2 linked regions of the Thiocapsa bogorovii genome follow. The protein of the gene in region 2 interacts with the protein of the main gene of each other region in a pairwise test. Links are inferred from orthologs where the notes say so. Each region holds a gene or a part of one and is shown on either strand. Other genes may lie near its edges. The genes, in order: hybD and ileS.

What was found.
Region 1: the proteins of ileS (region 2) and hybD interact in binary tests that used the Escherichia coli proteins (3 or more experiments, as listed by UniProt). The link is inferred for Thiocapsa bogorovii from one-to-one orthologs.

The regions. Positions count from the first base shown.
Region 1 is NZ_CP089309.1:600,379-610,829, reverse strand. The notes cover bases 7,611-10,451. They hold hybD (HyaD/HybD family hydrogenase maturation endopeptidase), read right to left. Parts: upstream 9,444-10,451; coding sequence 8,778-9,443; downstream 7,611-8,777. Other genes in these bases: LT988_RS02915 (nickel-dependent hydrogenase large subunit), read right to left, coding at 10,403-10,451; cybH (Ni/Fe-hydrogenase, b-type cytochrome subunit), read right to left, coding at 9,485-10,177; LT988_RS02930 (hydrogenase expression/formation protein), read right to left, coding at 7,921-8,781; LT988_RS02935 (rubredoxin), read right to left, coding at 7,697-7,849. Also shown: LT988_RS02970 (ribonucleotide-diphosphate reductase subunit beta), read right to left, coding at 1-276; LT988_RS02965 (hypothetical protein), read right to left, coding at 489-974; LT988_RS02960 (ferredoxin), read left to right, coding at 1,158-1,421; LT988_RS02955 (SulP family inorganic anion transporter), read left to right, coding at 2,070-3,851; LT988_RS02950 (NAD(P)/FAD-dependent oxidoreductase), read left to right, coding at 3,942-5,399; LT988_RS02945 (hypothetical protein), read left to right, coding at 5,490-5,651; LT988_RS02940 (sigma-54-dependent transcriptional regulator), read right to left, coding at 5,808-7,250.
Region 2 is NZ_CP089309.1:4,238,928-4,249,918, forward strand. What follows is about bases 4,019-7,399. They hold ileS (isoleucine--tRNA ligase), read right to left. Parts: upstream 7,051-7,399; coding sequence 4,219-7,050; downstream 4,019-4,218. Other genes in these bases: lspA (signal peptidase II), read right to left, coding at 4,019-4,136; ribF (bifunctional riboflavin kinase/FAD synthetase), read right to left, coding at 7,299-7,399. Also shown: LT988_RS18795 (hybrid sensor histidine kinase/response regulator), read left to right, coding at 1-1,244; LT988_RS18800 (succinylglutamate desuccinylase/aspartoacylase family protein), read right to left, coding at 1,258-2,301; rimK (30S ribosomal protein S6--L-glutamate ligase), read right to left, coding at 2,502-3,407; more of lspA, read right to left, coding at 3,654-4,018; more of ribF, read right to left, coding at 7,400-8,306; murein biosynthesis integral membrane protein MurJ, read right to left, coding at 8,502-10,037; rpsT (30S ribosomal protein S20), read left to right, coding at 10,564-10,827. UniProt on the Escherichia coli protein: Catalyzes the attachment of isoleucine to tRNA(Ile). As IleRS can inadvertently accommodate and process structurally similar amino acids such as valine, to avoid such errors it has two additional distinct tRNA(Ile)-dependent editing activities.

The sequences.
Region 1 (10,451 bases), 3.6 Mb from region 2 along the record:
CTCGCTCTGGAGCGAGGCGGATGCGGGGAAGGGGTTGGGGTCGACGACCGGGGCCGCGCCGGCGGTAGACATCAGGTCGGCATTGCTGACCAGGCCGTGGCCTGGGCGCACATGCGCGGTTTCGAGGGTCGCACGAGCCGGGGTCGCGGTGTCGATGTCGGGCTGCCGGTCGGCGGCCCAGTCGTCGGGCGTTTCGGTCGGATCGACGATGAATGCCCTTCCCTGATCACGGGCGGCGGGTCCGGTCGTGGCGAGTGGATCGTCCCAGTTCAGCATCGTGTGTCTCCTCGATGGGATTCGGTTGACCTGATCGGCATTCGGGCGGCTGCCGACGGCCGTCGGCCGAAAATGTCGGTGGTCGGTCTCGTCCGTTCGTGACTCGTGAGTTTAGGGCATTCGTCACGGATGTCCAGTACCAGGACACAAGATCTTGTGGGCGAATCGGAAGCCAAAGACCCTATGTTGTGCTCACGCGCACCTCATGGATCTCAGGCTGCGGACGGAGTGCTGACCGCTTCGACCCAGAGTCGGAGCGATGTCGACGCAGGAGCGTCGCCCCGCGGGTCGTTTTCCGTGTGTCGGTCGGGCGGCGCGCCGGCGGCAGCGACGCCCCCAGCCTCTGCGGCCGGAAGGTAGGCGGCGATGAGTGAGTAGAGATCCGCCGCGGCGCTTTTTGCACGATCGAACGGCAGGCGATCGAAGCCGATCAGGGTCGCCTTGACGCGGAGATAGGACTCGGGAATGGCGTAGCGATCGAAAATCGCGCGGGCGTCACGCTCCAATGCGGGCAGGTTCTCCTGCAGCGCCGCGTCGCACTCGGGCGGCAACGTGATGTAATCCCAGAGGACATCGGCAGAGTGCTCGCCGCTGCGCACGACGACGAAGGGTGTGCGGGTTTCGCGGCAGTGATGGAACCAGTCGCTGTCGACGAAGCTGTCTTTGGCATCGACGAGCTCGAACGGGGCATCTGACATGAAGCGTCTCCTGGGTTTCGTCTGAATCTTGAGGATCGCGTAAGGTACACCGAAGGGCGTGATTCGTCAGGCTCAGGTCCTTACCCTGCATCGTTGCGCCATGGCGGCGTGCGGCGTAATCTTTCCGCCCGACGCGCGCGGCCCGGGCCGCCCAACGACTCTGAATACGGATTGCTCGCACTTATGATCAGTAAAATCGAGGTTATCGACGTCGCCTGCATCGGCTGCGGGACCTGCTGGGTCGCTTGCCCCCAAGCCTTCAAAGAGCACGATATCGGGGACGACCTCAAGGCACTCCCGACGGGCGGGCTGGGTGACCAGCACATCATGCGTGCTGCTGCAGAGGGTTGTCCCACCTTGGCGATCTCGCTGATCGACGAGGCGGGCGTGGTCCTGTTTCCGAGCGAGGAGGCCCGGGCCGCACTGAATGCGTCGTCTGACTGGTGAGGCGGGGCTTCGACCGACTTGAGTCGGAGCCTGTCGCCCACGACCGGGTGAGCCATGTCCAAATCGCGCCGGCCGATTACATCCGAATCAAGGGCATGGTCCGACGTGGGTAGATCCAGTCCGTCGGCGGCCGCAAGATCGCCTAACCGCGACTCGCCGTTTAGAACGTACTCCCCGAAGAAGACCTGATTCGACGAGCGCGCGGGTGCTGCGCTCGCGATGAAGAGCCGACCCAGCTCGGCGAGCTCTGCCGGGTCCGCGATGAGATACACGTCGTCGTCCGCCTTCAGACCGGCTAGCTCCAGGGTGTCGACCAGGTGTTTCACGCGCAGAACCGCCTATGCTCGCGCGCTCTTCGAGAGGCGCAGTGCATCGCGCCGCTTCATCACCACGTGCGTGTCCTTCGCCAATCGATAGCCGACCAGCGCGAGCTCGCGCTGGTCGGCACATGAAGCAGAGCGCGCGTCGGTTCGCCGGCTCGACGCGATCGGCGCGACGGTGCCGGTGGTAAATCGCGTACAATCCGGGGGGTTGGTGCGCGGCGCATGTGGCCTGTGCCGATCGCCGAGCCGCGGTTCAGTCGCTGCGGCCACTTGCGCGGCGCCTGCCGGCCGCCGCTTTCGATACGCCTTTCGAGATGCTGCCATCATGTCGTACTCGGTCTCGCATCGCTGGTCTTGGCTCGTCCCCTTCATGTCCTGGCTGCCCGCGGTCGGGCGCGCGGAGATGAAGGCGGATGCGCTCGCTGCCGCCATCGGTGCCCTGGTCGTGCTGCCGCAGGCAGTGGCCTTCGCGACCATCGCAGGCATGCCACCGGAATATGGACTCTATGCCGGGATGGTGCCCGCCATCATCGCGGCGCTGTTCGGGTCGTCGCGTCACCTGGTTTCCGGGCCGACGACGGCGGCCTCGGTCGTCCTGTTCTCGGCCTTGTCGGTGATGGCGATGCCCGGCTCGCCGGACTATGTCACCCTTGCCTTGACCTTGACCTTCATGGTTGGCCTCATGGAGCTTGCACTCGGTCTCGCGCGGATGGGGACCTTGGTCAACTTCATCTCGCATTCGGTGGTCGTGGGCTTCACCGCCGGCGCGGCGCTCTTGATTGCGGCCAAGCAGCTCAAGCATTTCTTCGGTATCGAGATGGACAGCGGGGGACACTTGCACGACATCTTGATCCAGTTCGGTCATCACGCGCTCGAGATCAACCCGGCGACCACCCTGGTGGCGGTCTCGACCCTGCTGATCGGCATCGCTTTCAAACTTTGGTTGCCGAAGATTCCCTACATGATCGCCGCCATGCTCGGCGGCAGTCTGATCGCCGTCGGGCTCGACGCCTGGCTCGGCAACGAGGTCACGCGGATCGCGACCGTCGGGGCCTTGCCTGCGGGCTTCCCGCCGCTGTCGGTCCCTGACTTGGAGCTTAACCACATCAAGGAGTTGGCTCCGACCGCTTTGGCGGTCACCCTTTTCGCACTCACCGAGGCGGTGTCGATCGGCCGCTCTCTCGCGGCGCGCGGGGGTTACCGCATCGACGGCAACCAAGAGTTTATCGGCCAAGGCCTATCGAACATCGCCGGCTCCTTCTTTTCGGCCTACGTTGCGACCGGTTCCTTCAACCGCAGCGGCGTGAACTATGCCGCCGGCGCACGAACGCCGTTGGCGGCTATCTTCGCGGGCGTGCTGCTGATCGGGATCGTGCCCTTGGTTGCACCCTATGCCAGTTATCTGCCGAAGGCGGCGATGGCCGGATTGCTCTTCCTGGTCGCTTGGGGGCTTGTCGATTTCAAGGAGATCGGGCATATCCTCAAGGCCTCCAAGCGCGAGACCTCGGTCTTGGCGGTCACCTTCTTCTCGGCGCTCTTCTTGGAGCTCGAGTTTGCGATCTTCGCCGGTGTCTTGCTATCGCTGGTCCTCTATCTGGATCGTACATCCAAGCCGCGCATCGTCCAGCTGGCACCGGATTCGCGTCTGCCCAATCGAGCCTTCTCCTCCGAGCCGGACGTCGCGCAATGCCCGCAGCTGCGCATTATGCGGATCGACGGCTCGCTCTTCTTCGGTTCGGTCGCGCATGTCGAGAGCGCCTTCGATCGCCTGCGCGCGACCCATCCCGAGCAGAAGCATCTCGCGATCCTCGCCGACGGCATCAACTTTGTCGATCTGCAGGGCGGCGAGACCTTGGTGCGCGAGGCCAAGCGGCGCCAAGCCGAGGGCGGCGGGCTCTATCTGATCAATGTCAAGGCCGGCCTCTGGGAGGCGCTCGAGCGCTGCGGCTGTATCGACGCGACCGGCGGACGTAATGTCTTTCAGGCCAAGAACGCGGCCATTCGCGCGATCTACCAGAAACTGGACAAGTCGATCTGCGCGACCTGTCCGAAGCCGATCTTTATCGAGTGCGGGGCTAATCGGGGCAAGCCCTCGGCGAGCCCCTGACGGATGTCGATTCCATTGATCCAGGTCTTTGTCAGGTCTCGACCGTCTTGCTAGCGTTCGTGGCTTGACCACCATAACGAGGCTGCACAGATGGCACGAATCCTTATCCTCGGAGCGGGAATCTCCGGGCACACGGTTGCCCGATATCTCGGAAAATGGCTCGGCAAGTCGCATTCGATTACCGTCGTTTCGCCCAAACCGAAGTGGAATTGGATCCCGTCCAACATCTGGGTCGGCGTCGGGGAGATGACCGAGAAGCAGGTGACCTTCGAGCTGGCCCCCATCTACAAGAAGCTCGGTGTCGATTTTCGCCAGGCGGGTGCTGTTTCGATCCATCCCGAGGGTGGTGCCGAGCATAACGATCCTTATGTCACGATCGAGTACACGGACGCTGAGCGAGCCGGTCAGACCGAAGCGGTCGAATACGACTACTTGGTCAACGCGACCGGTCCGAAGCTGAACTTCGGCGCGACCCCGGGTCTCGGCCCGGACGGCGGCCATAGCCTTTCGGTCTGCACCCCGGACCATGCAAAGGAGGCCAACGAACATCTGCAGAAGATGATCGCGGAGATGAAGGCCGGCGCCACCAAGACCTTTGTCGTCGGCACCGGTCATGGTATGTGCACCTGCCAGGGCGCAGCCTTCGAATACATCTACAACGTCGACCACGCCTTGCGCGAGGCCGGCGTGCGCGATAAGGGGCGGCTGATCTGGATCAGCAACGAGTACGAGCTCGGCGACTTCGGCATGGGCGGCGTGCATATCCACCGCGGCGGCTACGTCACGAACGGCAAGGTCTTCGCCGAATCGCTCATGGTCGAGCGCGGCATGGAATGGATCACGCGCGCGGCCGTTTCGAAGGTCGAGCCGGGTAAGGTCCACTACGAAATGCTCGACGGCAGCTTCCACGAGATCGACTTCGATTTCGCCATGCTGATCCCGCCGTTTGCCGGACAGCCCTTGAAGGCGTTCGACAAATCCGGCGAGGACATCACGAGCAAGATCTTCGCGCCGAACGGCTTCATGAAGGTGGACGCCGATTACGAGCCGAAGCCCTACGAGGATTGGGGTCCGAAGGACTGGCCGAAGACCTATCAAACCCCGCTGTACAAGAACATGTTCGCCGTGGGGATCGCCTTTGCGCCCCCGCACCTGATCAGCAAGCCCATGAAGAGCGCAAACGGCACCCCGATCAACCCGACGCCGCCACGGACGGGCATGCCGTCAGCCGCGATCGGAAAGGCTGTAGCCACAAGCATTCGGGACATGATCAAGGGTGCATCCGCTCCCACGCAGACGGCGTCTATGGCCGAGATCGGTGCGGCCTGCGTGGCCTCGACCGGATCGGACATCTTCAAAGGGACTGCAGCCACCATGACCGTGTTTCCGGTGGTGCCGGACTACGACAAATACCCGGAATACGGTCGCGACATGGATCTGACCTTCGGCGAGATCGGCTTGGCGGGGCATTGGATGAAATACATCCTGCACCACGTCTTTATCTATCAGGCGAAGCTCAGGCCCGGTTGGTCGATGCTGCCCGATTGATGGACCGAGCAGGCCTGCCCCGGGTGCGCATGCGGCGAAAGCCCCGGGCGCGCTCGGTAACAACCTTCAGATCGTCGAGGAAACACGTCCATGACCGCCAAGAACCGAGAGCCCTATCAACAGGCTTACTATCCGCCGGTGCCTACAGGCTTCACGCGATACATGCGGACATCGCTCGTCTGGCAGTTCTATCGCTTCATCGTCATCAATCTAAAGATTCTGAAGCTGATGATGAAGGCACATACGCATTAGCGGAGACGGGCGTCGGGCAGTGAACTGCCCGACGCGCACCAGGGCGAAGCATGCCTTCTTTGCTGACGCCGAGCGTTCGCGGGCGACAGGGCAGACCTTCGAGACGGGTTCTACGACCGGCCCGGCGGTCTCTCAGTGCGGATCGCGTCGAGCCTTCTACGGCGGTTTCTCCAGCCCGTAACGCTCGATCTTTGCACTGAGGCCGACGCGCGACAGGCCGAGCTCGACGGCCGTCTTTGACTTGTTCCAGCGATTGCGTTCGAGTGTCTCGACGAGGACGCCGGCCTCGAGGGCTTCGATTCGGGCCTTGAGGGTTTGGCCCGGGAACGGCTCCGGGATCGGGGGCCTGGAGCGCGAATCGGCACCCGGGATGCCGGGATCGAGCAAGTCCGCTCCGAGCTGGTTGCCGTCGCACATGACCAGCATTCGTTGGATTTCGTTCTGCAGCTCCCGCACGTTTCCCGGCCAATGATAGCGTTGGAGGCGGTCGATCAAATCGTCGCTGAGTCCTGTCACGGGCTTTCCGAAAGCCGTCATGGCCGCCGCGAGGTGATGACGTGCGAGCACCGGGATGTCGTCCGGGCGTTCGCGCAGCGGCGGCAGATGCAGGCGCACCGCGGCGACCCTGTAATAGAGATCCTCCCGAAAGCGGCCTTCGCCGATCTCGGTCTCCAGCGACCGATTCGTGGCTGCCACCACACGCACGTCGACGCGGCGACGCTGGTTGCTTCCGAGCGGGCGCACGTCGCCTTCCTGCAGGACCCGCAGCAGTTTGACCTGAAACGCCCGCGAGACCTCGCCGATCTCGTCGAGAAAGATGGTACCGCCGTCCGCCTGCTCGAAGAGACCGATTCGATCGTTCACGGCGCCCGTAAAGGCGCCTTTCTTGTGGCCGAATAGCTCGCTCTCGAGGAGTTGATCCGGCATGGCGCCGCAATTCTCCGCGACGAAAGGCTTGTCGGCTCGGTGGCTGTTGTAGTGCAGGGCGCGCGCAAAGAGCTCCTTCCCGGTGCCGGACTCGCCGGTCAACAGCACCGGGATGTCGTAGGGTGCGACACGTTCAACCAGGTCGCACACCGCGTCGAGAGGGCCGCCGGGACTGCGCACGATGGCGTCGAGCCGAAAGGTCCGTTTCAGTCGCGCGCGGTGTGCGGCGAGTTTCTGCTCCAGGGTCGCGGCGGTGAGGCGGGTTTCGAGCGAGAGCAGCTCATGCTCGCGCTGGAGGCGATAAAGATGGCAGGCGTTCCCGACGGTCAGCAGGAGAGTGTCGGGATGCCAGGGTTTGGTGATGTACTGATAGATGCCCGCGCGGTTGATACCGTCGATGATGTCTCCAGGATCCGTGTAGCCCGAGATGATGATGCGCACGACGTCCGGCCAACGCTCCCTGACCCGTGAGAGAAATTCCACTCCGGTGGTCTCGGGCATCCGCTGATCGGTGACGACGACCTGGACCCATTCCTCCGCGAGGATTTCCTCGGCGGCGGCGGCGCTGGTCGCCGTCAGGACCTCGAACGGCTCGTCGAGCGTCCGGGTGAGGGTCTCGAGCGACAGCGGCTCGTCGTCGACCAGCAGGACGGTCGGGCGGGCGGCGCTCATGCCGGAGTCTCGGGTTTGGGCATCGTTCCGGGTGGGGATTCCGTCGCGGTCGATGAGGGTTCGACCTGGATTTGAACCGGAAAGGAGCCTAGCGCGCAAGGTCTCTCGGTGATCGTGGTACGGGTCGGATGACGCGCGCCGGTTCCCGCATCGGGTTAACGTCAAAGCCGGTGCGCCTCGACACCCGGCATCGACGCCGGCAGAAGGTTACGCGCTCGCCTGTCGAGATGCACTGCGCTGATCCGGCCTTCAGGACTAAACCGCGCCCAGCGATGTATGGGATGTTTTTGGATCGGATCGGCCCCGGCAGCCTTGACGAGCGTTGGAGTCGGCGCGGTTTAAGATATTAAAAGATATAAAAAGTTTAAACCGCGTCCCCGCTAAGGGCCAGGGACGCAACAAGGGTCCGGCTCCCCCGAAAGCGAGCATCTCGCTCTGGACGCGGTTTAGGTGACGGGCAGAAAATAGGACTTATCGCTGTCGCAACGGGGGCATCGCCAAGCGTCCGGAAGGCCGTCGAAGGCGGTGCCTGGCGGCACCTCGCCGACAGAATCTCCCGCGGCCGGGTCATAGATGGACCAGCAGATCCGGCATTCCATGCGCGGATCGCCGTCGCGTTCACCATCATCAACGGGATCCCTATCCGGCCCGTCGATGCCTCGGCTAGGATTCAACCCAATGCCTCCAGAATCTCCGCCAACCGGTCGCGGCTGTCGTCGATGTCCTCCTGTGCAGCGAGCGCGGCGATCGGGACATCCGTGACCTCGAGTGTGCTCAGGATGAGACGATCGTCGGAGTTGAAGTGCTGCACCCACCAGACCTGTCGAATGCCGCTCGCGACGATCCGACAACTCCCGTAGCCGCGCGAGAGGATGGTCACGTGCCCTCGGCCGAGGCGCTCGTCGAGATAGGCGTGATCCTGCTCCGTCATGGGGAGCAAGGTCAGATTGATGATGTGGGCCGAGTCCCCGGGACGCCATTCGGCGACCTTGGCCTCGATCTCGGCGATCAGCGCCGGCGCGTTCATGACACCGTCCGCGAGATCGGCGACGGGTCCGATCGTCTCGATTGTGCCGATAAAGGCGCTCTCCCGCACGAAGCGAGGGATCTCCGCCACCTCGATCAGTTCGCGTCCCGCGCAGTCGCCCGAGGCGGGAACCTCTAGCCGCCAGACCCCGGCCAGGCGTGTTTCCTGCGCGCGGGTTCCTTGCAGACCCTGCTCAATCACGCTGACCTCGCCCTCGCCGAGGGTCTGGTCGACAAGCCGGCGATTCACGAGGTCGAGTGGGCCCAGATCCAGGACATCGGCCGGCCGGCCGACGCGATGTCGCGACAGGGACCTTTGCAGTTGCCGCAACAGCTCCAGTCCGGCCGTGCAGCCCTCGAGCAACTCCGGCTCGGGCAGCAGCGGGGCTTGATAGGTCGCCATCCCCTTGGGCATCGAGAGATAGTCAGGGCCGTCGTCGACCACGACACTGAAGGTCGTTCCCGGCATCCGCCGCGTCTCGGTGAGGTCTATCGGTGTGGTCATTGACGATCTCCGTGTGGATTTCCGGGTTGGACGGTCCGGGCGGACAGGCTCGTCAGGACGCGCTCGTCGCCGATGCGGCAGGCGATCTCGGGTCCCGGTCGGCCGGATTCGTACGCGATCAAATCGAGCGACGGGTGTGGCAGATGAGGGGAGTCGACAGTCGAATCCTCTCGCCGCCGCGCGACGACACCGAACTGCGCCAGATACTCCAATGCCATCTCGATCGCCGGGGTGATCCGCTCCTTGATCTGCGGGCGGAGGCTACCGCCGAAGTCATCCAACTCGACAGGCTGAACGCCGATCAGGAGGAGATGCTTCGGATAGTCGCCGAGCATGGCGGCAAGCGCGAGCACCTCCTGAAAGCCGGTTTGGTGCAGGCTCATCTTCTTGGCACCGAGGAAGCGCGGCACCTCGTCGTCCTCGACCCGCTTCATGGTGCCCGGCGGCAGCCCGTAGTCGACCGCGTCGAAGACCACCAGTACATCGGCCTTGCGCACCCGATCAACCAGGTAGATCCCCTGTGTCCCGCCGTCGAGCAGCTGCACGTTGGACGACATCACCCAGTGTCTTTGAAGGGCCTCCACCGCGCGCACGCCGAAGCCTTCGTCGGCCCAGAGGAGATTGCCGATGCCGAGGACAAGGATCTCCGGATCGGATCGCATCGACTCAGGCCCCGTCGCGTCGGGGCTCATGCCAACGGGGCTCATGGCCGATCGTCCTTGAACATCCGCCAGCCGCTGACCATTGTGCTGATCAGACTCTGACGCGACATGATGTCCTCGCGAATCGCCGTATAGACGTGCAGCATCACGAAGATCACGATGACCCACATGCCCCAGTGGTGCCACATACGCACGTCCTGACTCTGACCGACGAAGGGGATGACCCAGCCGAACAGCTGGTCTTGCCAAGTGCCGAGGCCGGTCTGCTCGGAATAGAGAGCGAAGCCGGTGACGATCATCACCAAACCGCCGACGGTGATGATGACCACCATGAAGAGGTGAGCCAGCGGATTGTGGCCGATATATTTCGCGGGCTCGGTCTCCTTGAAGGCATACCAGCGGACCTCGTGAATCAGCTCATGCCAGAAGCTCGCACGCCAGAAGGGCAGGGTGAACAATTGGTGAGAATAGCGATTGCCGACGAATGCCCAATAGATCCGGAAGATGAAGGCAATCACGAAGACATAGGCCGCGGCGAAGTGCGCAAATCGGATATAACCCATGACATAGTGATCGCTCGCCTCTCCGGGCAATGTCGGAAGCGGGCTGCCGATGAGGTAGCCGGTGATGGCCAGGATCGTGATCGAGAGTGCATTGATCCAATGCCAGGCTCGCAGCGGCGCCTGATAGACATAGACCGCGGTCTGTTTGACGTTGGGAAGGCTGGTGTTCATGGCGTTGTCCCGGATGTTGGTCAGGCGGATCTCGGCTGTCGGCGCACCCGGCGCGAGGCGCGACGCAGCTCGCGACATCGCAGGAACGGTCTCGCGAGCATGCAAACCCCGTTGATCCCCTTCTCTCACAAAAAAATAATCACCTGAAACGCGTCCCCGCCAGGTCCGCATGCGGTGTCGAGGCCAAACTTACCCCGAGGCCGTCAAGCGACCTCGAGACGCGTTTCAGCGGACCTTGATGCGAGTGAGCTCCTCCCCGTCAGGCCCCATGATG
Region 2 (10,991 bases):
CGGAGCTGGATGAGGCACGGCGTCGTGCCGAGGCCGCCGCCGACGCGGCGGAGGCGGCATCCGCCGAGGCCACTCGGGCCAATGCGGCCAAATCCCGGTTCCTGGCCCATATGAGCCATGAGCTGCGCACCCCGTTGAACGCCGTGTTGGGGACCCTCGACCTCGCCGAAGACTGGGTGTTGCCGGCCGAGCAGCATGCACAGCTCGGTGTCGCGCGGGACGCGGGCCGGGCGCTGCTCGAGCTGATCAACAATGTGCTCGACCTCTCCAAGATCGAGTCGGGTGAGATGGATCTTTACCCGGAGCCGGCGAACCTGGACGCGCTGGTGCGTGCCGCGGTGTCGATGGTCCTGCCGCTCGCGCAGGCCAAGGGCCTGACGCTGGAGGCGCGGGTCGATCCAAGTCTGCCCGCTGCCGTTTCGGTCGATCCGCTGCGTTTGCGTCAAGTGCTGGTCAATTTGGCCGGCAATGCGGTGAAGTTCACCGAAGCGGGTCGAATCGAGCTGCGCGTCGAGACCCGGTGCCCCGGCGAACCCTGTCAACGCGTGCGCTTCGAGGTCCTCGACTCCGGCATCGGCATACCGCTGGACCGTCAGGCCAGCCTGTTCGACGAATTCACCCAGGTGAACGATCCAGTCGGACACGAACGGCGCGGCGGGACCGGCCTCGGGCTCGCGATCTCGCAGCGCATTGTCAATCTGATGGGCGGGAGCATCCATATCGACAGTGCGCCCGGTCGCGGAAGCTGTTTTTGGTTCGAGCTGACCCTGATACCTGCGGAGCGGATTGCACCGCCTGAACCTCGGCGGTCGGTCCCGACCTGTCGTCCTGCGGATCAGGATGCTCGCAGCGCCTTGCCGGTCCTGCTCGTCGACGACAACCAGGTCAATCGCATGGTGGCCGAGGCGACCTTAAAGAAGGCAGGCTATCGGGTGAGCACCGCGACCAACGGTGTAGAGGCGCTCGAGGTGGTCTGCGCCGGGCCGATCGGCAGCATCCTCATGGACGTTTCCATGCCCGTCATGGACGGGATCGAGGCCTCGCGTCGGATTCGCGCGCTAAGCGGTGACCCTGGTCGTGTGCCCATCATCGCCATGACGGCACACGCTTTGAAGGAAGAGGAGGATCGCTGCATGGCGGCGGGGATGGACGACTTTATTACCAAACCCTTTGTTCGCGCGAGTCTTCTGGACGTGCTCGCCCGGTGGCATGGACGCGACACGGAATCGCACAGGCCGCACTAGGTGCTAGCACCCGTCAAATAATCACCGTCTCCTCCTCGTCATCCGGATCCAGTGCGTCTCGATACTGCTCCAACAAGGCCGCCGCGGTCTCCGGTTTGCCGAAGCACGCAAGGTGATAGAGGGCCTCTCCCTCGGTAATGAGCGGCAGATTGGTGCGGCCGATCACAATGCCGCTGACGGGCGAGAGCACCGGGTCGTCGACCGGTCGGAAGGGGTCGGTGATGATGCCCAGGGTGTCGCCCTTGCCGACGTGCGCGCCGAGCGGGGTGAGGGAGAGTAGGATGCCGCTCTGATGGGCACGGACCCAGACGCTGGAGCGGGCGACAAGCGGTTCGTGTCCGATGGCGCGGCGCGGCGCGGTCGATCGGATCATCCCGATGTGGCGCATGACTCCCAAGATGCCGCGCAGACCTGCGCGCACGGCGAACTCGTCGAAACGCAGCGCTTCGCCCCCCTCGTAGAGCAGGATGGGAACGCCGCGCGCGGCGGCCTCCGCGCGCAGCGATCCGGGGCGTATCTCCGCGTCGAGGATGACCGGTGTCTCGAACGCCTTCGCCAATGCCGGCATGTCCTCGCAGGCGTTGAGCGTGACGCGGATCTGCGGCAGGTTCTCGCGGTGGATTGCGCCCGTGTGCAGATCGATCCCGTGGGTCGAGCCCTCGACCACCTCGCTGATCAGGGTGGTGGCCAGGCGCGCGGCGAGCGAACCCTTGTCGGATCCGGGGAAGCTGCGGTTCAGGTCGCGCCGATCCGGGAGATAGCGAGACTGACGGACATAGCCGTAGACGTTGACGACGGGAACGGCGAGAAGGGTGCCGCGCAGCCGGCTCAATGTTTTTTGCAGCAGGAGCCGGCGGATGATCTCGACCCCGTTGATCTCGTCGCCGTGGATGGAGGCGGTCACGAACAGACGCGGGCCCGGTTTGCGGCCTCGAACCACATGCACCGGCATATAGACGGGTGTGGTCGTGTAGAGATTGGGAAGCGGGATGTCGACCCGGGCGCGCTCCCCGGGTTGGATCTCGCGACCGGCGATGGTGACTGAATCTGCGGTCATCGGCGGGTGTCCTTGGAGACAGACACCGCGATCTTGTCATGAAATCGCCATGTTGTGGGATTTGGTTTTCGGTCGGTGATCGGGTTTCGGGTATCCGTTATCGGTTGTCAGGTTCGAGTGGACAGCCGCCAATCGCCAACATCGCCTGAGCGGCTCAACGGCCACCATGAGCCTGATCACCAATAGCCACCTTCGCCAAGTCACCCCTGCCCGCGCGTACGGGTCTTACCGAGTACGGCGTTCTTCTCGACGAGCTCGATCATTTGCGAGGCGATGTCCTTGCCCGTCGCCCGCTCGATTCCCTCCAGCCCCGGCGAGGAGTTGACCTCCATCACCACGGGGCCGTGGTTGGAGCGCAGGATGTCGACGCCGGCGACGTTCAAGCCCATGATTTTGGCGGCTCGGGTCGCGGTCGAGCGCTCCTCGGGCGTGATGCGGATCAACGAGGCGCTTCCGCCTCGGTGGAGGTTGGAGCGGAATTCGCCGGCCTTGGCTTGGCGTTTCATGCTCGCGACGACCTTGTCGCCGATCACGAAACAACGGATGTCGGCGCCGTTCGCTTCTTTGATGTATTCCTGGACCAGGATGTTGACCTTAAGGCCCATGAACGCCTCGACCACGCTCTCGGCGGCTTGTTGGGTTTCCGCGAGCACGACGCCGATGCCTTGAGTGCCTTCCAGGAGCTTGATGACCAGCGGGGCACCGCCCACCATCTTAATGAGATCTTCGACATCGTCCGGGGCGTGGGCGAAGCCGGTGATGGGCAGACCGATCCCTTTGCGCGAGAGCAGCTGCACGGAGCGGAGCTTGTCGCGAGCGCGGGTGATGGCGACCGATTCGTTCAGTGGATAGACCCCGAGCATCTCGAACTGACGCAATACCGCCGTCCCGTAGAAGGTGACCGAGGCACCGATTCGCGGGATGACGGCGTCGAAGTCGCTGAGCTCCTCGCCTCGATAGTGGATCGAGGGTGCATGCGAAGTGATGTTCATGTAGCAACGCAGGACGTCGACGACCTTGGTGTCGTGTCCACGCATGCGGGCCGCCTCGACGAGGCGCCGAGTGGAATAGAGCGTCGGGTTGCGCGAGAGGATGGCGATTTTCATGGCGTAGCCTTCTGGTGTTGGATCGTCCCGTCTCGAGGGATGCGGGTCGGGTGCGTAGAGGCGGGCGGCGCGCGGCGAGCGGGGTGGCTTGGGGCTCACGATCGAGGCGGAATCATACCGAAAGCGCGTAGTCGCGATCGTTCCGGCATCCTCGACCGGTCATCCGATGCTTCGACTCCGCTCAGTCCGCGTGGTTGCGGAGCGGCCTGCCTCCGGAGCGCGGGAATCCGTGCGGCGCAGGCCGACTCACGAGGGATCGGTCTCCCGCAAGGTTGCGATCAGCATGACGAGGACGCCGACACTGATGGCGCTGTCCGCGATGTTGAACGAGGGCCAGGGATTGAAGACGGAAAGCGGGATCACGGGAAGATAGACCTGAATGAAGTCGACGACATGACCGAGCAGGACTCGGTCGATCAGGTTGCCCACAGCGCCGCCGATCAAGAGCGCCAGTCCGAATGCAAGTGCGCCCGATCCGGATTTCAGGCGCAGCAGCCAGACGGTGAGTGCGACCGTAATGCCGACGGCCACCAGGGCGAACAGCCAACGCTGCCAGCCCCCGGCATCGGCCAAGAAGCTGAACGCAGCGCCGGTATTAAACATCAGGGTCAGGTTGAGGTTCGGGATGAGCTCGATGACCTCGAAGGGCTCGAGCAGGCCCAGCACCAACCACTTGGTGGCCTGGTCCAGCACCAGGACGACGAGCGAGAGCCAGAGCCAGCGTTTCATGACGCCGCCTTTGGTGCTCGGGCCAGTCGCCGAGCCGGTTGCCGAGTCGACCTGTGCGACGTTCGTCGCAGACGCGTGCGGTTTAGGCATAGCGGCGGATCTCGCCGCTGCCTGCGACGTTCTCTACGCAGCGTCCGCAGAGCTCGGGATGCTCGGTAGAGGTGCCGACGTCGGGCCTGTGATGCCAGCAGCGCACGCATTTGGTGTGCTTGGAGGGGCGCACCCGGACGGCGAGTCCAGTCAGCTCGGTCTCGACCGCATCGGTCGGCTGCTCGCTTGACGGGCGCAGACGGATCTCCGAGGTGATGAGCGCAAAGCGCAGCTCGTCGCCCAGTTGAGCGAGGAGGGCGTAGAGGGGTTCGCCGCAATAGAGATCCAGCTCGGCATCCAGCGACGAGCCGATCAGTCCGGCCTTGCGCGCCGTCTCCAACGCGGGTCCGACGGCGAGGCGGGTTGCGATGACCTGATCCCAGAATGCCCGATCCATGGGGTCTCCGTCGGCCAGCGGGAAGAGGCCCTCGTACCAGGTCTCGACGAAGACGGTTTCGGCGCGCTCGCCCGGCAGATGTTGCCAAATCTCCTCGGCGGTGAAGCTGAGGATCGGAGCGAGCCAACGGCTCATGGCCTCGGCGATGTGGTACATCGCGGTCTGGCAGGAGCGACGCGGTAGGCTGTCCGCCTGGGTGGTGTACTGACGGTCTTTGATGACGTCGAGATAGAAGGAGCCCATGTCGACGACGCAGAACTGCTGGACCTTCTGATAGATGACGTGAAACTGGTAGTCGCGATAGGCCTCGATGACCTCTGCCTGGAGGCGGAAGGCGCGGTCCACGGCCCAGCGATCGAGCTCGAGCATGGCATCGGGGGCGACCTGATCCTTGGCCGGGTCGAAGCCGTCGAGGTTCGCGAGCAGGAAGCGCGCGGTGTTGCGAATCCGCCGGTAAGCGTCCGCGGTGCGTTTGAGGATCTCCTCGCTGACGCCCATCTCCGCGCGGTAGTCGGTCGCCGCGACCCACAGACGGATGATGTCCGCGCCCAGGGTCTTCATGACATCCTGCGGCTTGACCACGTTGCCCTTGGACTTGGACATCTTCTCGCCCTTCGCGTCCACCGTGAAGCCGTGGGTGAGGACTTGACGGTAGGGCGCGCGATCGTGCATCGCGACGGAGGTCATGAGCGAGCTTTGGAACCAGCCGCGGTGTTGATCCGAACCCTCGAGATAGAGGTCGGCGGGCGCGCGCAGCCCCTCGCGATGCTCCAGCACGCAGGCGTGGGTGACGCCCGAGTCGAACCAGACATCCAGGGTATCCTGGACCTTCTCGTACTCCGCGCCTTCGGTCTCGCCGAGCAAATCGACCGGCTCGAGCGCGAACCAAGCCTCCACGCCCTTCGCCTCGACCCGGCTCGCAACCTCCTCGATCAGTTCGGGGGTGCGTGGATGCAGCTCCCGGGTCACCTTATGGACGAGGAGCGTGATCGGCACGCCCCAGGTGCGCTGACGCGAGATACACCAATCGGGCCGACCCTGGACCATGCCCTCGATCCGGCTCTGGCCCCAATCGGGCATCCAGCTCACATGGCCGATCTCGCGCAGTGCGGCCTTGCGTAGCCCCTGCTTCTCCATACTGATGAACCACTGCGGTGTGGCGCGGAAGATGATCGGGGTCTTATGGCGCCAGCAATGCGGATAGCTGTGGGTGAAGCGGGTCTCCAGCAGCAACGCGCCCTTGGCCTTCAAGGTTTCGACGACATGCTCGTTGGCCTTGAAGACGTTTTCGCCCGCGAACAGCGGCGTGTCCGGGAGGAAACGTCCATCGCCGCCGACCGGGTTGTGGACCGGCAGGTGATAGCGCTGACCGACGATGTAGTCCTCCAGACCGTGGCCGGGTGCGGTGTGGACCGCACCGGTGCCGGCATCGAGCGTCACATGCTCGCCGACGATCACGGGCACCTCGCGGTCGTAGAAGGGGTGCTTGAGCTTGAGGCCCTCGAAATCGATCCCGCGAGCATAGCCCAGCACCCGATACTGCTCGATACCCCAGCGGTCCATGGTGTCCTTGAGCAGGCCCTCGGCGACGATCAGACGCTCATGACCGTGCGCGGACTCGACCGCGACGACCACGTATTCAAGCTCGGCGTTGAGTGCGACCGCCTGATTCGCCGGAAGCGTCCAGGGCGTGGTGGTCCAGATCACGATCGAGGCCGGACCCTCGCCGCAGCCGTTGGGCGTGCCGTGACAGCGCGCCTCGAGCGTCTCGGGCTCGACGACCGGAAAACGGACGTCGATCGCGATGGATTGCTTGTCGGCATATTCGACCTCGGCCTCGGCCAGGGCGGAACCGCAGTCGATGCACCAGTGCACGGGCTTGAAGCCCTTTTGGACATGACCGTTGGCGATGATCCGCCCGAGCGAGCGGATGATCTCGGCCTCGAAGGCGAAGTCCATCGTGAGATAGGGATTGTCCCAGTCGCCGAAGACGCCGAGACGCTTGAAGTCGGTGCGCTGGCCGTCGACCTGCTTGGCCGCATACTCGCGACAGGCGACGCGAAATTCCGCGGCGCTGATCTTGTGGCCCGGCTTGCCCTTCTTCTTCTCGACCTGCAGCTCGATCGGCAAGCCGTGACAGTCCCAGCCCGGCACATAGGGTGCGTCGAAGCCGTCGAGCGTGCGCGCCTTCACGATGATGTCCTTGAGAACCTTGTTGACCGCATGACCGATGTGGATCTCGCCGTTCGCGTAGGGCGGGCCGTCGTGGAGGATAAAGGTCTCGGCCCCCGCGCGTGCTCGGCGGATTGCGGCATAGAGCGCCATCGACTCCCAACGCTTGAGCATCTCGGGCTCGCGCTGGGCGAGGTTCGCCTTCATCGGGAAGCCCGTGTTCGGGAGATTCAGGGTGTCTTTGTAATCGGTCACGTGGCTTGGTCTCGGTGCGTCGGAAGGGTGTCGCGTAGGATCCTCGGACGGGCTCCGGGGCGAACAAAGGGTGATTGTGGCTTGCTCGGCCCCGGGAGGCAAAGTTGATCGACCCGGCTGACGCCTTTCGTGCGCGGGTAGATCACCGGCACCCGGCCGCCGGGCTCAGGCCTTCGCCGTGTCCCCGGGGCGGCCGATCGAGATCGGGTCGCTTCAGGTCCGCGAGGTTCGGGCGTCGCGTCGAAAGCCTAACATCGAGCCGCCCCGGGGTTTGAGGTCGAAGGCTCGCAGTGCCCGTCGGGGTCATGCGGGCCGGCCGATCGGAGATATTCCCGCGCCACACGCGCATCGATCTGGATCTGCTCCTTGAGGGCATCGAAGGACTCGAACCGCTTTTCGTCGCGCAGCTTCAGCCGAAACTCGACCTCCAAGTGATGTCCGTAGATCTCCCGATCGAAGTCGAAGAGATGGACCTCGAGCCGATAGTCCTTGCCGTTGACGGTCGGGCGTGTGCCGACATTGGCGACGGCCGGGAGCGGGGTCGGGCCGAGTCCGGACACCATGACGGCGTATACGCCGCGCACCGGGCTGAAACGACGGTGCAGGTCGATGTTCGCGGTCGGAAAGCCGATGCTGCGACCGCGCTTGGCGCCATGGGAGACGCGACCCTGCATCCGGTAAGGCCGCCCGAGGAGATGGCGGGCTTGCTCGAGGTCGCCGCGACCGAGCGCCTCGCGCACACGGGTGCTGCTGATCCGCTCCGTGCCGTGCGTGATGGTATGTAGATCCTCGACCTCGAAACCGCTGTCGTCGTTCCGACCGGCCTGGCCCATCGCGTGCAACAGGGCATAGTCCCCCTCGCGGCCGCGACCGAAGCGGAAGTCGTCTCCGACCAGAAGGTAGCGCACGCCGAGCCCGTCGAGCAGGAGCCGCTGTACGAAGTCGCGTGCACCCATCCCGGCGAGCTTCGGGTTGAACTCAAGGAGCATGACCTGCTCGATGCCGCAGTCTTGGATCGCCGCCAGCTTTTCGCGCAGCCGCGTCAGTCGCGCGGGGGCCGACTCGGGCGCGAAGAACTCCATCGGTTGAGGCTCGAAGGTAATGACGGTCGCCGGCAAACCGAGCTCGCGTCCGCGCGCCAACAGTCGCTGAAAGACGGTGCGATGTCCCAAGTGGACACCGTCGAAATTGCCGATGGTCGCGACGCAACCTCGGTCGGTCGGGCGCAGGTTGTGTAAGCCTCGGATCAGCCGCATTGCCATCTGCCTCGGGAAACCGGAACGCCAGTATACGCGAGCACCGGAAGGCCTCGAACCATCCCCGACGTTTGACGCTCGCACAAGCTGTCTCGACGACATCCGTCCGACTCTCGCCGACGTCGAGCACCGTTGCTTGGCCCGGTCTCGGGGCAGGGCGAAACCCGGTTGAATCCTGCCGCGAGTGGGTTGGCCCTATTCCCGCCCCATGAAGTGTCGCGGGCGGATGCCCATCGCCAGCAGAGCCGCCGCATAGACGGCCCCGCCGATCAGAATCCACATCAGCAGACGCCAGATCCGTTCACCCGGACCCATGGCGATCCAGTCCGCGGTCACGCCGACCACCAGATAAATGACGATGCCCATCGCCAGATTGGCGATCAGCGCCTTGATCATTAGCGGGATCCATGTGCGCTTCGGTCGAAAGATGCGGTCCCTGAGTAGGCCGCGCAGCAGCAAGCCGGCGTTGGTGATGGCCGCGATCGTCGTGGCCGCCGCAAGTCCGGCATGGCCGAAGGGAAACATCAGGATCAGGTTGAAGGTCATGTTGGTCACGAGTGCGATGACCGCGATCCGCACCGGTGTCTTCATGTCCTGACGGGCATAGTAGCCGGGCGCCAGCACCTTGATCCCCATGAAGGCGACCAGGCCGAGCGAATAGGCCATGAGGCTCAGTCTCGCCTTCTCCACATCGTTCGCACCGAACTCGCCCGAATAGAAAAGGGTCGCGATCATTGGGCCGGCCAGGAGCAGAAGGCCCACGGCGCAAGGCACGCCCAGCAACAGGACCCAACGCAGCGCCCAATCGATCGTGTAGGAAAAGGCGACTGGATCGTCGGCGGCATGACGCTGCGACAGGCGCGGCAGGATGACAGTCGCCAGCGCGACGGCGAGGATTCCCAGTGGAAATTCCATCAACCGGTCGGAGTAGTAGAGCCAGGAGATGCTTCCCGTGACGAGGAAAGAGGCGAGCAGCGTATCGAGCAGCAGACTGATCTGGCCGACCGAGACCCCGAATAGTGCCGGCACCATCAGCTTCACCGTCTTGCGCACGCCGGGATCCGTGGTTGCCAGGCGCGGACGGGGCAGCAGCTTGAGCTGGCGCAGGAAGGGGACCTGAAAGAGCAGCTGCGCGATCCCGGCGATGAAGACGCCCCAGGCCAGCGCGACGATCGGACGGTCCATCAGCGGTGCGAGATAGACCGCGCAGAGGATCAGCGAGATGTTGAGCAGGACGGGCGTAAAGGCCGGGATGCCAAAGCGCTCGTAGGTGTTCAGGATGCCGCCCGCGAAGGCGGTCAACGAGATAAACAAGAGATACGGAAAGGTCAGACGCAGCATCTCGGTGGCCAGGGCGAGCTGCTCCGGCTCGTTCACGAAGCCCGGGGCGAAGACCAGGATCAAGACGGGCGCGCCCACGACACCCAGCACCGTGACCAGCAGCAACATGGTCCCGAGCGTGCCGGCGACTGCGTCGACATAGGCCTTGAGCGCGTCGAAACCGCGTTTCTCCTTGTACTCGTTCAGAACCGGCACGAACGCCATGGAGAAGGCGCCTTCGGCGAAAAGGCGTCGCATGAAGTTCGGGATCTTGAAGGCGACGAAGAAGGCGTCCGTTCCGGCGTCGGCGCCGAAGATCCGGGCGACGACCAGGTCGCGCACGAAGCCGAGGACCCGCGAAAGAAAGGTATTGCTACCGACCTTGGCGATCGAGGCGGCGAGTGAGGCCACGGATGGAGGGACTCCGAAAAAAGCGCGGAGTATATACCGAGTGCCCCCGGGCTTATCGCGCCATTGCGCCCCCCGCGTACGACGGGTCGGCGTTGCGCATCCCCGTCGCGGGGCCGCTACACCTCGTCGGTGCGCCCTGTCCCGGCGCGCTCAGGGCGTGCTTCAGGGGGCGTAGCGGCCGTCATCCGGGGGGTGAGGCGTCGGATGATCAAGATCGTCAACCACGTCAAACCCAGCGTGCGGCACGAAGCGGTCAGCTGCCGGGCCGAGGTTAATAGCGCGTGGACTGTTGCTGATACAGCTGCTGGTTGCGCTGTGCCTCCCAAGCCTCGCGATCGCGCTGCTGCTGGAACTCCTTCTCGTGCTGATCGTACGCGAAGGCACCGAGAGCGCCGACGCCGGCCCCGATCAAGGCACCGCGACCGGCGTTGGCGCGCACAGATTGACAGCACCCGAGGTCGCATGGATACTACGCGGTCTTTACTCGGATTACAGCATTACAGCGCCGGATTTTCAGGAGACCCCTTTGGCCAACTCAGCACAAGCCCGCAAGCGCGCCCGTCAAGCAGAAGACCGTCGTCAGCAGAACGCCTCGCAGCGAAGCACCCTGCGCACCTTCATGAAGAAGGTGATCAAAGCCATCCAGGCCGGCGACAAAGAAGCCGCCGTCCAAGCCTTCAAGGACGCGGTTCCGCGTATCGACCGTGCCGCGCGCAAGGGCCTCATCCACGCCAACAAGGCCGCCCGTCACAAAAGCCGGATGAACGCCCACATCAAGGGCATGAGCTAGTCGCTCCTCGGCACCGATCTCCGGCGCACGAAAAAACCGGCCTTTGAGGCCGGTTTTTTTATGTCTTCACGGGCGAGGCCGAGATGCCGCCGTCATCGATCGGCCCTGAGCGTTCCGATTGCAGGATGTCGAGAGCAGAAGGGCGAGAGCCGATACCGAGCATC